2 regions of the Microbacterium endophyticum genome follow, and region 2 is predicted to be linked to the other one. Evidence: predicted binding sites of a transcription regulator. Region 2 holds the regulator's gene; the other holds the start of a gene.
What was found. The regulator HspR, encoded in region 2, represses chaperone genes until heat shock. The targets are predictions, from matches to a motif close to AAGTTGAGTCNNNNNGACTCAACTT.
Positions count from the first base shown of each region.

Region 1: G6N83_RS04035 (Hsp20/alpha crystallin family protein) is a predicted target of HspR. The motif match lies at 2,205-2,229, and genes of this name have one in related genera.

Region 1 covers NZ_CP049255.1:864,602-870,706, forward strand. The annotation lists gene G6N83_RS04020 (amidohydrolase family protein) at 1-371, opposite strand, end outside; gene G6N83_RS04025 (hypothetical protein) at 471-692, opposite strand; gene G6N83_RS04030 (nucleotidyltransferase family protein) at 697-1,524, opposite strand; gene G6N83_RS04035 (Hsp20/alpha crystallin family protein) at 1,743-2,177, opposite strand; gene G6N83_RS04040 (class I SAM-dependent methyltransferase) at 2,311-3,105, opposite strand; gene G6N83_RS04045 (ABC transporter ATP-binding protein) at 3,105-3,890, opposite strand; gene G6N83_RS04050 (ABC transporter substrate-binding protein) at 3,887-4,879, opposite strand; gene G6N83_RS04055 (FecCD family ABC transporter permease) at 4,918-5,994, opposite strand.
Region 2 covers NZ_CP049255.1:1,326,270-1,332,374, reverse strand. The annotation lists gene dnaK (molecular chaperone DnaK) at 1-1,342, shown strand, start outside; gene G6N83_RS06200 (nucleotide exchange factor GrpE) at 1,352-1,945, shown strand; gene G6N83_RS06195 (DnaJ C-terminal domain-containing protein) at 1,954-2,961, shown strand; gene G6N83_RS06190 (heat shock protein transcriptional repressor HspR) at 3,003-3,443, shown strand; gene G6N83_RS06185 (potassium channel family protein) at 3,484-4,233, shown strand; gene G6N83_RS06180 (ABC transporter ATP-binding protein) at 4,243-5,970, shown strand; gene G6N83_RS06175 (ABC transporter ATP-binding protein) at 5,967-6,105, shown strand, end outside.

The DNA of each region.
Region 1 (6,105 bases), 460 kb from region 2:
CGCAGGTCGCCCGCGGCGAGGGTCGCAGCTGTTCCCACATCGTCGTTCGACAGCCCGAGCACGCTCTCGTAGTACACACGAAACAGCCAGTCGAAGAACTCCCGGGCTTCGCCTGCCTCACCGCGCGCGAGGGTATCCGCTGTGTGCTGGTGCACGCTCACAAACCCCGGATGCACGATCCCCCCACCGGCCGAGACCCACTGTTCCGCGTGTACACCATCGGGCACAGGCCCCGCAGCAACCGCAGCGATGAGCCCGTCCGAAATCCCGATCCACCCCGACACGACGTCGCGCGCGGGGTTCATGGTTACGACCGTCGCGTCAGCAATAACGGTGTCGAAAACCCTACGGATGCCCAGCTCGTCGCTCATTCACCGCACGCTACGCGCTCCCCGTTTCGCCACGGTTACCGCAGAAGTAGCTAGCCCAGGTGGTGCGCCCGCTGAAGAGCGCTCCGAGCAAACCGGCTTTTACGCGCTTAAGCGATCACGCTCGAAATAGCGCGCGTGGGTGCGGTGCACAGTTTCGATCGAGTCGCTGTTGAGAGACACGATTTCCCAGCCATCATCCGCTCGGTTCTGTTCCAGCTGAAGGCGGTAGCGCAGTGCTTCGCGGTGACCATCCGGCCCGGCAAAACTGTGAACGTGACGTTCGCCACTCAAACGGTTGTACTCGATAACAAATCCGGCCACGACTTCAGACTCCTTCCGAGCCTCGTTGTCCTTCACGAAATGTCTTGCGCAACATCTCCAGCCCATTCTGGAGTTCTTGCTCATTTCTCAAATTTCGTGCCTTCAACGTTTCTACTCTACGGGCTACGTCACGGTACTGTGCGCGGGTTCTCACGATGATGGGCGTTTCTTCTAAGTTCAACTCAAGCAGGGAAATTTCGTTCCGGTCTTTTTCGATTTGAGAAATGCGCAGCTCCGAGACGGCTCGCAAAGAGCGCACGATTTTCTTTTCAATTGGGTCTGCGGGAAGTGCGTCGTACCGAATCTGTCGACCGTAGAGGTCGGCGGCCACCTCGTACATGTTCGCCCAGTCACCCTGGAGGTGTGTGCGTACCTGTACTTCTACCCGCGCTTCGAGCTTCAGCCAGATGTGAACCGCTCGATACCCGCTGTGTGGCGTGGCGCGCATGTCTCGTACGCAGTCATCGAGCTTGTGTTCGAAACGACCCGTGATCGCGTTTACTACCGCGTCTTGTTCGTCAAGAGTCATTTCCGCTTCAAAGCGAACGCCAGCAACGTCCTGCACACTTGGCAACGGGGTGTCGGTGTCTCTATTGAGCTTCTGACGAAGCGTGTCGAGGGTCTTAGGTCGCGAAGTGACTTCAAAGGGTCGCTCACCAAGGATTGGGGTCCAGTCCAGCGTCGAGACTACGAATTGAACGTGCTCAGCCAGATCGTTGTACCAAAGCATGACGGCACCATACGAGGGGAGTCCCTGCTCCGGCGTCGTGCCGTCGCGAATGTGTCGACTCAGCCGTTTCAGCTGATTCTTTGACCACGGCAGCGGCTCCATGACCGAAGCGTACCGAAGACAGCCCTTCGCATTAGTTCGCCGGAAACCCGATCAGCCTATTCACGTTCTGAAGTCCGCGTTCGTCGTCGCTCATTCACCGCACGCTACGCGCTCCCCGTTTCACCGCGGTTACCGCAGCGCCCTGCACGCCGTGCCGCAAAAAGGCGTGGGGTGAAGCCCGACGAACGGACTCCACCCCACGCGGGATGAGCACTGGGTTAACTTGCGATGGTTTTCTGCTTCTCAGCCCCGGCGTTCTGCGAGTGCACAGCGATCTTTCGCGGCTTTGCTTTCTCGCTCACCGGAATGATCACGCTGAGCACCCCGTTGTCATACGACGCTGAGATGCCGGCGGTGTCGACGCCCTCGCCGATGCTGAACTGACGCAGGTAGCTGCCAGCGGGTCGCTCCTGCGCAAGCCACTTGGCGCCGTCGGCCGAACCGACCGTCCGCTGCGCGCGGATGGTGAGCAGCTGACCGTCAACGTCAACGTCGACCGAGCCCGGGTCGACGCCTGGCAGATCCGCGTTCAGCACATAGTGATCCTGGTCTCGGTAGAGATCCACGGGCATCACTCGGGGCCCCGAACGTGCCTGAAGCAGGCCAGACGCGAGGCGGTCCAGCTCGCTGAAAGGATCAAAAGACATAGCCATGATGAATCAATCTCCTTCCGAATCGAAGACTTGAGTGCTCATCACTCAAGTACGAATAATTTAGCACTCTCACCATTAGAGTGCTAAGTGCCAAAAGCTCAAAATTTCCTGAGTTTTACGCCGGAATTCCGGGCTACCGCACCCCATACAAAACATGGTCATCGAGGTACTGCCACACGGTACCTACCTGCGCAAAGCCGGCACTCCGCAGCGTCTCCAGGTGAAAGCCCAGCGTCACTTTCAGTGGCGGTTCGTGGAGTTCACTCCCCCACACGGCATCGCGCGCGGCAAGCTCCGTGCCGTACGCACCCGATGCCGCCACGGCATCCCACCATTCGTCCCACGTGTCGACACCCGCGCCAAACGTGTCGCGCTGCATATCGGCGTCGTCGCTCAGCGCGAAGGCGCGCATGGCCGGCTCGCTCACGGCGTCGTAGCTCAGGTGGTCGCCGTTCAGCACGATTCCGCCCGGTCGCGCGAGACCCGAAAGCGCGAAGTACACGCGCACCAGCGCATCGGGGCTCAGCCAGTGCAGTGCCGTCGAGCTCACAACAGCATCGAACTCACCCGCAACAATCGCCGGATGCCTCACCCACACATCCGAGTCGAGGTCGATCTGTGCCACCTCAACGCGGGCGTCTCCAGCCCATGCGTCGCGCGCGAGCGCCAACAGGGCGGGGTCTTTGTCTGCGATCACCACATGTGCCGTCGGCACGTGTTCGAGCACCGCTGCCCCGAGAGACCCGGCCCCGCCCGCAAGATCCAACACGCGCGGCTCGGCCACCCCGGCGCACACGTGGGCCACAGTGCGCCCGATCGTGTCAAAGCGCTCAGCGCGCCGACGAATGTATCCGGTCTGTTGCGCATCCCAGCGCGCGATCACCTCGCGGGCAACCAAAGCCCGATCAACCGTTGTGTTCTCACTCATCAAAGTTCCTTCTTTCCCATAAATTCATCAACAACATCAGCCGGCAACCGAAACGTCAGCGACCGCACACCGCCCTCGCCCTGTGTCGTCACCACCTCGACGCCATAGACCTCATCGAGCACCGCGGGCACGAGCACCTCGTCGGCGCTGCCCGCCGCCGCCACTCGCCCCTCGTTGAGCACAACCACGTGGTCGCACACGTGGGCTGCCAGGTCGAGATCGTGCAGCACGATCACCACCGTGGGCGCGATGTCTCGCAGCATTGCGGCGAGCTCGAGGCGGTGGCGCACATCGAGGTGGTTGGTGGGCTCATCCAGCAGCACGATCTCAGCGTTTTGTGCGATCGCGCGGGCGATAGACACGCGCTGGCGTTCTCCGCCAGACAGGGTTCCGAGCGCCGACTGCGCACGGTCGCCGAGCCCGACGGCATCGAGTGCCTGCGCCACGTCGAGGTCGAACGAAGCGCCACCCCGGCCGCGTGCGATCCCGGCGAGCGCCACTTCGTCGGCCACTCGCAGGGCGGGGTCGCCGCCTACGTTCTGGCCGACAAACGCCACCCGTTGTGCGATCGAGCGCCGGGGCACTCGCCGCAGGTCACGGCCGTCCAGCAGCACCCGGCCAGCGCTCACGGGCACCGCCCCAAGCATGGCGCGCAGCAGCGTCGACTTGCCGCTGCCGTTCGGCCCCACGATTCCGGTCACGGTGCCGGGGCAGACGGCGAGGTCGATACCGCTCAGCACCTCGCGGCGACCGAACCGTACCGCCACGCCGCCTGCCGTGATCACGACAGGTCGGCTAGCGCGTCAGCGAGCACTGCGGGCCCGCGAGTCGACAGGATGCTGGGCGGGTCTGTGTAGGGAAACGCCAGCACGATCACGCGATCGTTCTTCACTGCCGAGAGCGAGTCGACGCCGGGAGAGGAGAGAAAGGCATCCTTCGTCTCGTTGGGGTCGGCAGCCGAGGAGAGCAGCACGATCGTTTCGGGGTCTCGCGAGATGACGTCTTCGATGTTCACGTCGAAGACGCGCTCGTCTTGGTCGGCGTAGACGTTCTCAAGGCCCGCCGCAGCGAACACCGGGGTCACCATGCTGGGCCCACCGTAGGGCGAGAGAACTGTGCCACCCGATGAGACGTAGAGCGCAGCCGCGGTACCGACCGATGTCGACGGCACCGATGCGAGGTCGGCTTTCGCCCCGGCGATCACGTCGGCCGCCTGGTCCTGCTCTCCCAGCAGCTCGCCGCAGGTGGTGATCTCGTTCCACACGCGGTCGAACGTGGCAGTTTCGAGCAGCTCCGGCGGCGGGTCGGAGCAGTACGCGGTCGGTGTGTACAGCGCGATGCCGGCGGCCGCCAGTGCATCACGATCGACGGCGTTTTCGGGTGCGATCACGAGGTCTGGGTCTGCACCGATGATGGCTTCTTGCGACACGACCGAACCGCCGGTGGCGTTCTTCTCGGTCGAGAGCACGTCGAGGTTCGCCAGCGCCGTGTAGGTGGTGTCGTCGTAGAGGCCTTCTTGCGGTGTTGAAGTGACAGCGACCACGCGATCAATCGCATCGAGCGCTTCGATGTCGGCGAGCGCGTCATTGTTTACGAGCACGATGCGTTTCGCGGGCCCATCGAGCGTCACCTGCGATCCGCAGTTGTCGAGAGTGATGGCAGCAGAAGCCGACGAAGAGCCAGAGGCATCAGCCGCTGTGGAGCAACCGGCGAGCATAAGCACGGCGCCGGTCGCGAGGGCCAGAGCGGCCCAGGGGCGGGCAGGGGTCATCATGTGGTGTTTCCTTTCAGGTGAAACAGGGTGAAAAAAGTTCAGTCGCCCGCGCGGCCCGAGCGGCGCAGCAGAAACAGCAAGAAGGGCGCGCCGATCACGCCGGTCACAACGCCCACGGGAATCTCTTGCGGAGAGAGCGCTGTTCGCGCCACGCTGTCGGCAAGTACGAGCAGCCCGGCACCGAGGGCGGCGCTCGCGGGCAGCACGAGTCGGCCGCGACCACCGACGATCGCGCGGGCGAGGTGCGGCACGACAAGGCCGATAAAGCCGACCCCGCCCACTCCCGCAACAACGACACCCACCAGAGCGGATGCCGCAGCCATCAACCCGAACCGCCACTTCTCCGGGTCGAGCCCGGCTGCGAGCGCCGAGTCGTCACCCGAGGCGAGGGCGTCGATGCGCGGGCCGAGGCTGGTGAAAAAGATCGCTGCCGCAGCGACGGTCACGAAGGCCGCGATCAGCACGGTGGGCTGCACCGTCGCAATAGACCCGAGCAGCCAGAAGAGCACCGACCGCGCGGCCTCGGGCGAATCCGACCAGAACAGCAAAAAGCTCGTGGCCGCATTTAGCGCGTAGCCCACGGCGAGCCCCGCCAGCACGAGCCGAAACGGGCCTCGAGTGCGGGCGGTTCCGGCGATCAACACCACAAGCGCTGTCGCAGCAACAGCGCCGACGAGCGCTGCTCCCGAGAGCAACAGCCCACTGGCCCCGCCGATCACGAGCGCGACAAGCGCAACGCCCGTCGAAGCGCCCGCGTTCACGCCCATCAGATACGGGTCGGCAAGGTCGTTGCGTACGAGTGACTGCAGCACGGCACCCGCCATCGCGAGCCCCGCACCAGCGACGACTGCCATCGCCACGCGCGGTGCACGAGTGCCCCATACGATCTGCTGCGCAATGTCGTCGACGTCCGCTGGCAGCGGCACCCCAAAGAGGTGGTGAGCCAGCACGTTCACGACCGTGGCCGGGTCGATCGCGACCGGGCCAATCCCCATCGCAACTAGCGCAATGACCAGAGCGGATGCCACCAGAACACCGATCCGCAATACATTCCGCCGCCGATCACGCCGCAACTGGTGTGCCACCGCTCGGGGATCAGCAAGAACGATGGCCATGCGTTAATGATAACCATTCTCATAAGGCTCACGAAACCAACCACCCTTTACGAGCCCATATCGCTGTTATAGGTTTCAGTAGAACGTTTCTCGACAGAGGCATGGGGCATC
Region 2 (6,105 bases):
TACGTTCGACGTCTCGCTGCTCGAAGTGGGTAAGGACGACGACTTCTCCACCATCCAGGTGCGCTCCACCGCCGGAGACAACCGCCTCGGTGGCGACGACTGGGACCAGCGCGTCGTTGACTACCTGATCAAGCAGTTCAAGGCCACCTCGGGTGTGGATGTTTCGGGCGACAAGATCGCGCTGCAGCGCCTCAAGGAAGCTGCTGAGCAGGCCAAGAAGGAACTCTCGAGCTCGAGCTCGACCAGCATCAACCTTCCCTACCTTTCGCTCACGGACAGCGGTCCGGTTTCGCTCTCTGAGACCCTCACGCGCGCCAAGTTCGAGGACCTCACCAAGGACCTGCTCGACCGCACTAAGAAGCCTTTTGCTGACGTCATCCGTGAAGCTGGCATCAAGGTCTCGGACATCGACCACGTCGTCCTCGTCGGTGGATCGACCCGTATGCCCGCCGTCGCCGAACTGGTGAAGCAGGAAGCTGGAAAAGAAGCCAACAAGGGCGTCAACCCTGATGAGGTCGTCGCCGTCGGCGCCGCTCTCCAGGCTGGCGTGCTGAAGGGCGAGCGCAAAGACGTTCTGCTGATCGACGTGACACCCCTGAGCCTCGGTATCGAGACCAAGGGTGGCATCATGACCAAGCTCATCGAGCGGAACACTGCGATCCCCACCAAGCGCAGCGAAACCTTCACGACCGCTGACGACAACCAGCCGTCTGTTGCCATCCAGGTCTTCCAGGGTGAGCGTGAGTTCACTCGCGACAACAAGCCGCTAGGAACCTTCGAACTCACCGGAATCGCCCCGGCCCCCCGCGGGATTCCGCAGGTTGAGGTGACCTTCGACATCGATGCCAACGGCATCGTGCACGTGTCCGCGAAGGACAAGGGCACCGGTACCGAGCAGTCGATGACGATCACGGGTGGCTCGTCGCTCCCCAAGGAAGACATCGAGCGCATGGTGCGCGAAGCGGAAGAGAACGCTGCGGAAGACAAGAAGCGTCGCGAACTCGCCGAGGTCCGAAACCAGGCCGAGACCCTCTCTTACTCGATCGAGAAGCTCATCAGCGACAACGCTGACAAGCTGCCCGAAGAGGTCAAGACCGAGGTTCAGGGCGACGTTGACGCACTCAAGGCAGCTCTCGCCGGAGACGACGACGACGCTGTGAAGACAGCGTTCGACAAGCTCAACGCCAGCCAGCAGAAGCTCGGCGAAGCAATCTATGCATCGAGCCAGTCAGAGCAGGCTGCCCCGAGCGCTGATGAGCAGTCCGCAGACAGCGGTGAGACGGCATCCGATGAGGATGTTGTCGACGCCGAGGTCATCGACGAAGACGACGAAAAGAAATAAGACAGAACCATGGCAAAAAAGAACTTCGACGAAACGCCCGAAGGCGACGACGAGGTTCGGCCGAGCGATGAGGGGTCGGAAGCACAGGCTTCCGACCCCGAGTCGCAGGACGAGCTGACGGTCGACGACATTCTGGGTGCTGCTCAAAGCGCAGAGGCTGCCGCCGAAGGTGCAGAAGCTGTCGCCGACGAGCCCGACCTCTTAACTGACCTCAAGCGAGTTCAGGCCGAGTACGCCAACTACCGTCGCCGCACCGAAGACCAGCGCGAGGTGGAGATCGAGCGAGCGAAGGGATCAGTGGCCAAAGGCCTGCTGCCCGTACTCGATGACCTCGACCGTGCCGCGAAGCACGGCGATCTCGTCGAGGGTACGCCATTCGCTGCTATCGCTGACAAGCTTCGCGGCGTCGCTGAGCGCATGGGTCTCGAAACCTACGGTGCTGCCGGCGACGTCTTCGACCCGCAGCAGCACGAGGCGATCTTTCAGCAGCCGACACCCGGCGCGACAGAGACGACAGTTCTCGAAGTCGTCGAGGTCGGATACCGCCTGGGCACTGTGGAACTGCGTCCGGCAAAGGTCGTCGTCGCCGTTCCGGCGGAATAGGAGACGCTGTGGCCAGTCAGGACTGGTTCGACAAGGACTTCTACGCGATGCTCGGCGTCTCAAAAGACGTCAGCGCTGCCGATCTGAAGAAGACCTACCGCAAGCTCGCCCGTAAGTACCACCCCGACTCGAATCAGGGCGATAGCAAGGCTGAGGCGAAGTTCAAAGAGATCAGTGAAGCCTATTCAGTGCTGAACGATCCCACCCAACGCGAAGAGTACGACCAAATTCGCGCGATGGGCTCCGGTGCTCGTTTCAGCGCCGGAGGTACGAACGGCGGCGGATTCGATGACGTGTTCAGCGGATTCGGCGGCGCGCGTGGCAGCCGAGGCGGGGGAGCTGCCGGGTTCTCGCAAGAGGACTTCGGCGACTTCTTCACGATGTTCGATCAGGGTGGGTCATCGCGGTTCGGTTCAGGATCCTTCGGCCAGACGAGTGGCGGATTCCGCGGCTACGGCGGCCCCACAAGGGGTGCAGACGTCACCGCACGGACGACTCTGGACTTCATCACCGCGGCCAAGGGCGAAACGATCAGTTTGCAGTCGGAAGACGGCAAACCGTTCAAAGTGAAGATTCCCGCCGGTGTCTCGGATGGGCAGAAGATTCGACTGCGCGGACGGGGACGTCCCTCTCCAGACGGTGGTGAGAGCGGCGACGTCGTCGTGCAGGTATCGGTGCGACAGCATCCAGTCTTCACGCGCGAAGGTCTCAACCTTCGCGTTGTGGTGCCGGTGACCTTCACAGAGGCAGCGCTGGGTGCCACGATTGAGGTGCCCACACTCGGTGGTGATCCCGTCAAGTTGCGGGTCGCTCCCGGAACCCCGTCGGCGCGAGTGCTTCGGGTCAAGGGTCGGGGCATCCAAACGACGAAGGGCACCGGTGACCTCCTCGCGGAGGTGCAGGTGGCAGTACCAGCGCATCTCGATGATGCCGCCCGGGCGGCACTGGAGAAGTTCCAAGAACTAGAACCACACGAAAACCCGCGCGCCGACCTCATGTCGAAAGCGCGCGGCTAGCTCCACCACAGCTGACGAGGGATGACGGGAGGCGATAGTGAATGTCGGAAGACACGATTGATGAAGACGCACCTATCTTCGCCATCGCTACGGCGGCAGAGCTTGCGAACATGCACCCGCAAACGCTCCGTCAATACGACCGCATCGGTCTCGTCGTTCCCGCGCGCACCAAAGGCGGCTCGCGTCGATATTCGGTACGCCATATCGCGCAGTTGCGTGAGGTCGGGAGGCTTTCTGCCGAAGGCATGAGCCTCCCGGCTATCGCCCGCATCCTCGAACTTGAAGATCGAGTGCGAAATCTCGACCGTCAGGTGAGAGAGCTCGAACAGCGCGTCGCGAGTGAACTCGAGAATCGGCCCGGTGCGCGCGTGTTCGCGGCCGGGGCCACCGGATCTGTTGTGCGCCTCCGGCATGGAACACGCATGCGCCGTGCCACTGAGATCGTGGTGTGGCGTCCGCGCGGTGGCGAGCTCGAGCGCTAAGAATAGACGTAGCAGCGCCAACAGCCGGGGAGTTCCACTCATGTCGCGTAACGAAAAAGCGATGCAACGGTGGGAGACCCTCACCCGGTGGCCGCTGACCGCCGCAGCCCTCGTCTTTCTCGTCGTCTATACGGCGCAGGTCACGCTCGAGTACACGGGCACTGCGCGCATCATCGCTTCGACGGTCATTTTTGCGACCTGGGTTGCGTTCGTCGTTGACTACGTCGTGCGACTGAGCCTTGCGCACCCCAAGGGCGAATGGTTCCGAAAGCATCTGTTCGACCTCGCTGCCGTACTCGTGCCAATGCTGCGCCCGGTGCGCCTGCTCAGTGTTTTCATTCGCCCGCAGGGTGCAAAAGAAAGCGCCGGAGCGAATCTTCGTGCGCGCATGCTGATCTACGGTATCGGAGCCGCGCTGCTGCTTATTTGGATTGCTGCGCTTTCAGTGCTCGAGGTTGAGCGCTACGCGGCTGGGGGCAACATCCGGAGCTTCGGCGACGCGATTTGGTGGGCTTTTTGCACAGTGACAACCGTCGGTTACGGCGACTTCGTACCGGTCACTGTGCCAGGCCGCGCAATCGCCATCGGCCTCATGCTCGGCGGTGTTGTGCTTGTGGGTCTCATCACCGCAACCTTCTCGTCGTGGGTGATTGACCGCGTTACCCGTGGACACCAGGAGCAGCGCGCAGCGACCCGCGCAGATGTTGAGCGGCTCACTGCCGAACTCGACGCCCGGTTGCCTCGGCCGAGCGAGAGCCGTGGTCTCCCGAATGTCGGCGGTCCGCTCTAGTCTGAGCGTGTGCTCGGAAAAATTCTCTATCGCTACCTCAAGGGGTACCGCTGGCTCCTCGTGGGCGTGCTGGCATTCCAATTCATCGCAGCGATGGCGTCCCTCTACCTGCCGCGGTTGAACGCCAACATCATCGATCAGGGTGTCGCCCAGGGCGACACAGCCTATATCTGGTCAACAGGCAGCATCATGCTGACGATCTCGCTGGGGCAGATCACGGCATCTATCATCGCGACCTACTTCGCCGCCCGGGCGTCGATGGCCGCGGGGCGAGACATTCGCCGAGATGTCTACGAAAAAGTGAGCGGTTTCTCCGAGCGAGAAGTATCGACTTTCGGGCCAGGGTCGCTCATCACGCGCAATACAAATGACGTACAGCAAGTGCAGATGCTCGCCATGATGGCATCGACCATGCTCATCAACGCACCGTTGTTGGCGATCGGCGGCATCGTGATGGCACTGCAGCAAGACGTGGGGCTCAGCTGGTTGATCGGCGTCTCTGTGCCGACCCTGCTCGTGATCGCCGGACTCATCATCAGCCGCATGGTTCCGTTGTTCCGCAAATTTCAGAAGAAGTTGGATGCCGTCAACCGTGTTCTTCGTGAGCAGCTCACCGGGGTGCGAGTTGTGCGCGCTTTTGTGCGCGAAGACATCGAAGAAGAGCGTTTTCGTGTCGCGAACACCGACATTCGAGTCGTCGGCCGCAAGGTCGGGTCGCTGTTCGTGCTGCTCTTTCCGCTCGCGATGCTCGTGCTCAACGTCACCGTTGTCGGCGTGATCTGGTTCGGCGGAATACAAGTGAACGAAGGCACCGTCGAAATCGGCACGCTGTTCGCCTTCATGCAGTACGTCGGGCTCATCATGACCGGCGTGCTCATGGCGAGCTTCATGGCAATCATGATTCCGCGCGCTGCCGTCTCGGCAGAACGCATCAGCGAGGTGCTGGCAAGTGAGTCGACACTCGTGAAGCCCGAAGATCCGGTATCTGACTTTCCGACCCCCGGGGCTATTCGGTTCGCGGACGTCGCATTCAGCTATCCCGGAGCAGAGAAGCCTGTCTTGCAAGGCATCGATTTCGAAGCGGCGCGAGGCGAAACTGTGGCGGTTGTCGGCTCTACCGGTTCTGGCAAGACCACGCTGGTCTCGCTCATCCCCAGACTTTTCGACGTCACCGCAGGGGCGGTATCGGTGGGCGGGGTCGACGTGCGTCAAGCGGACCTCGACCGAATGTGGGAAGGCATCGGACTGGTGCCCCAGCGGCCCTTCCTCTTTACGGGCACCGTCGCCTCAAACCTTCGCTTCGGCCGGGAAGCCGCTACCGACGATGAGCTCTGGCACGCTCTCGAAATCGCACAGGGACGGGACTTCGTCGACGAGATGGAAGGCGGCTTGAACGCTCGAATCTCGCAGGGAGGCACGAACGTCTCCGGCGGACAACGGCAGCGCTTGGCGATCGCGCGTGCGATTGTGCGCCAGCCCGACGTGCTGGTTTTCGACGACTCGTTTTCGGCGCTCGACCTCACGACCGACGCACGGCTGCGGCAGGCGCTGTGGCGTGAACTCCCCGACGTCACCAAAATTGTCGTCGCCCAGCGGGTATCGACGATCACCGATGCAGACCGCATCGTGGTTCTTGATGCGGGCCGCATGGTCGGGGTCGGTACTCACGAGCAGTTGCTCGCAACCAACACGACGTACCGAGAAATCGTCGAATCGCAGTTGGGAGTCGAAGCATGAGTTCACCCGACATGCGGACGGAAGAAGAACGACTCGAACTCGAGCTTGCCGAACAGGCTCGCCAGACATCCGGGGATTGGGACAGCGTAAAGCCCGGCAAGGCTGCAAACTTCGGCGCCAGCTTTGCTCGACTCG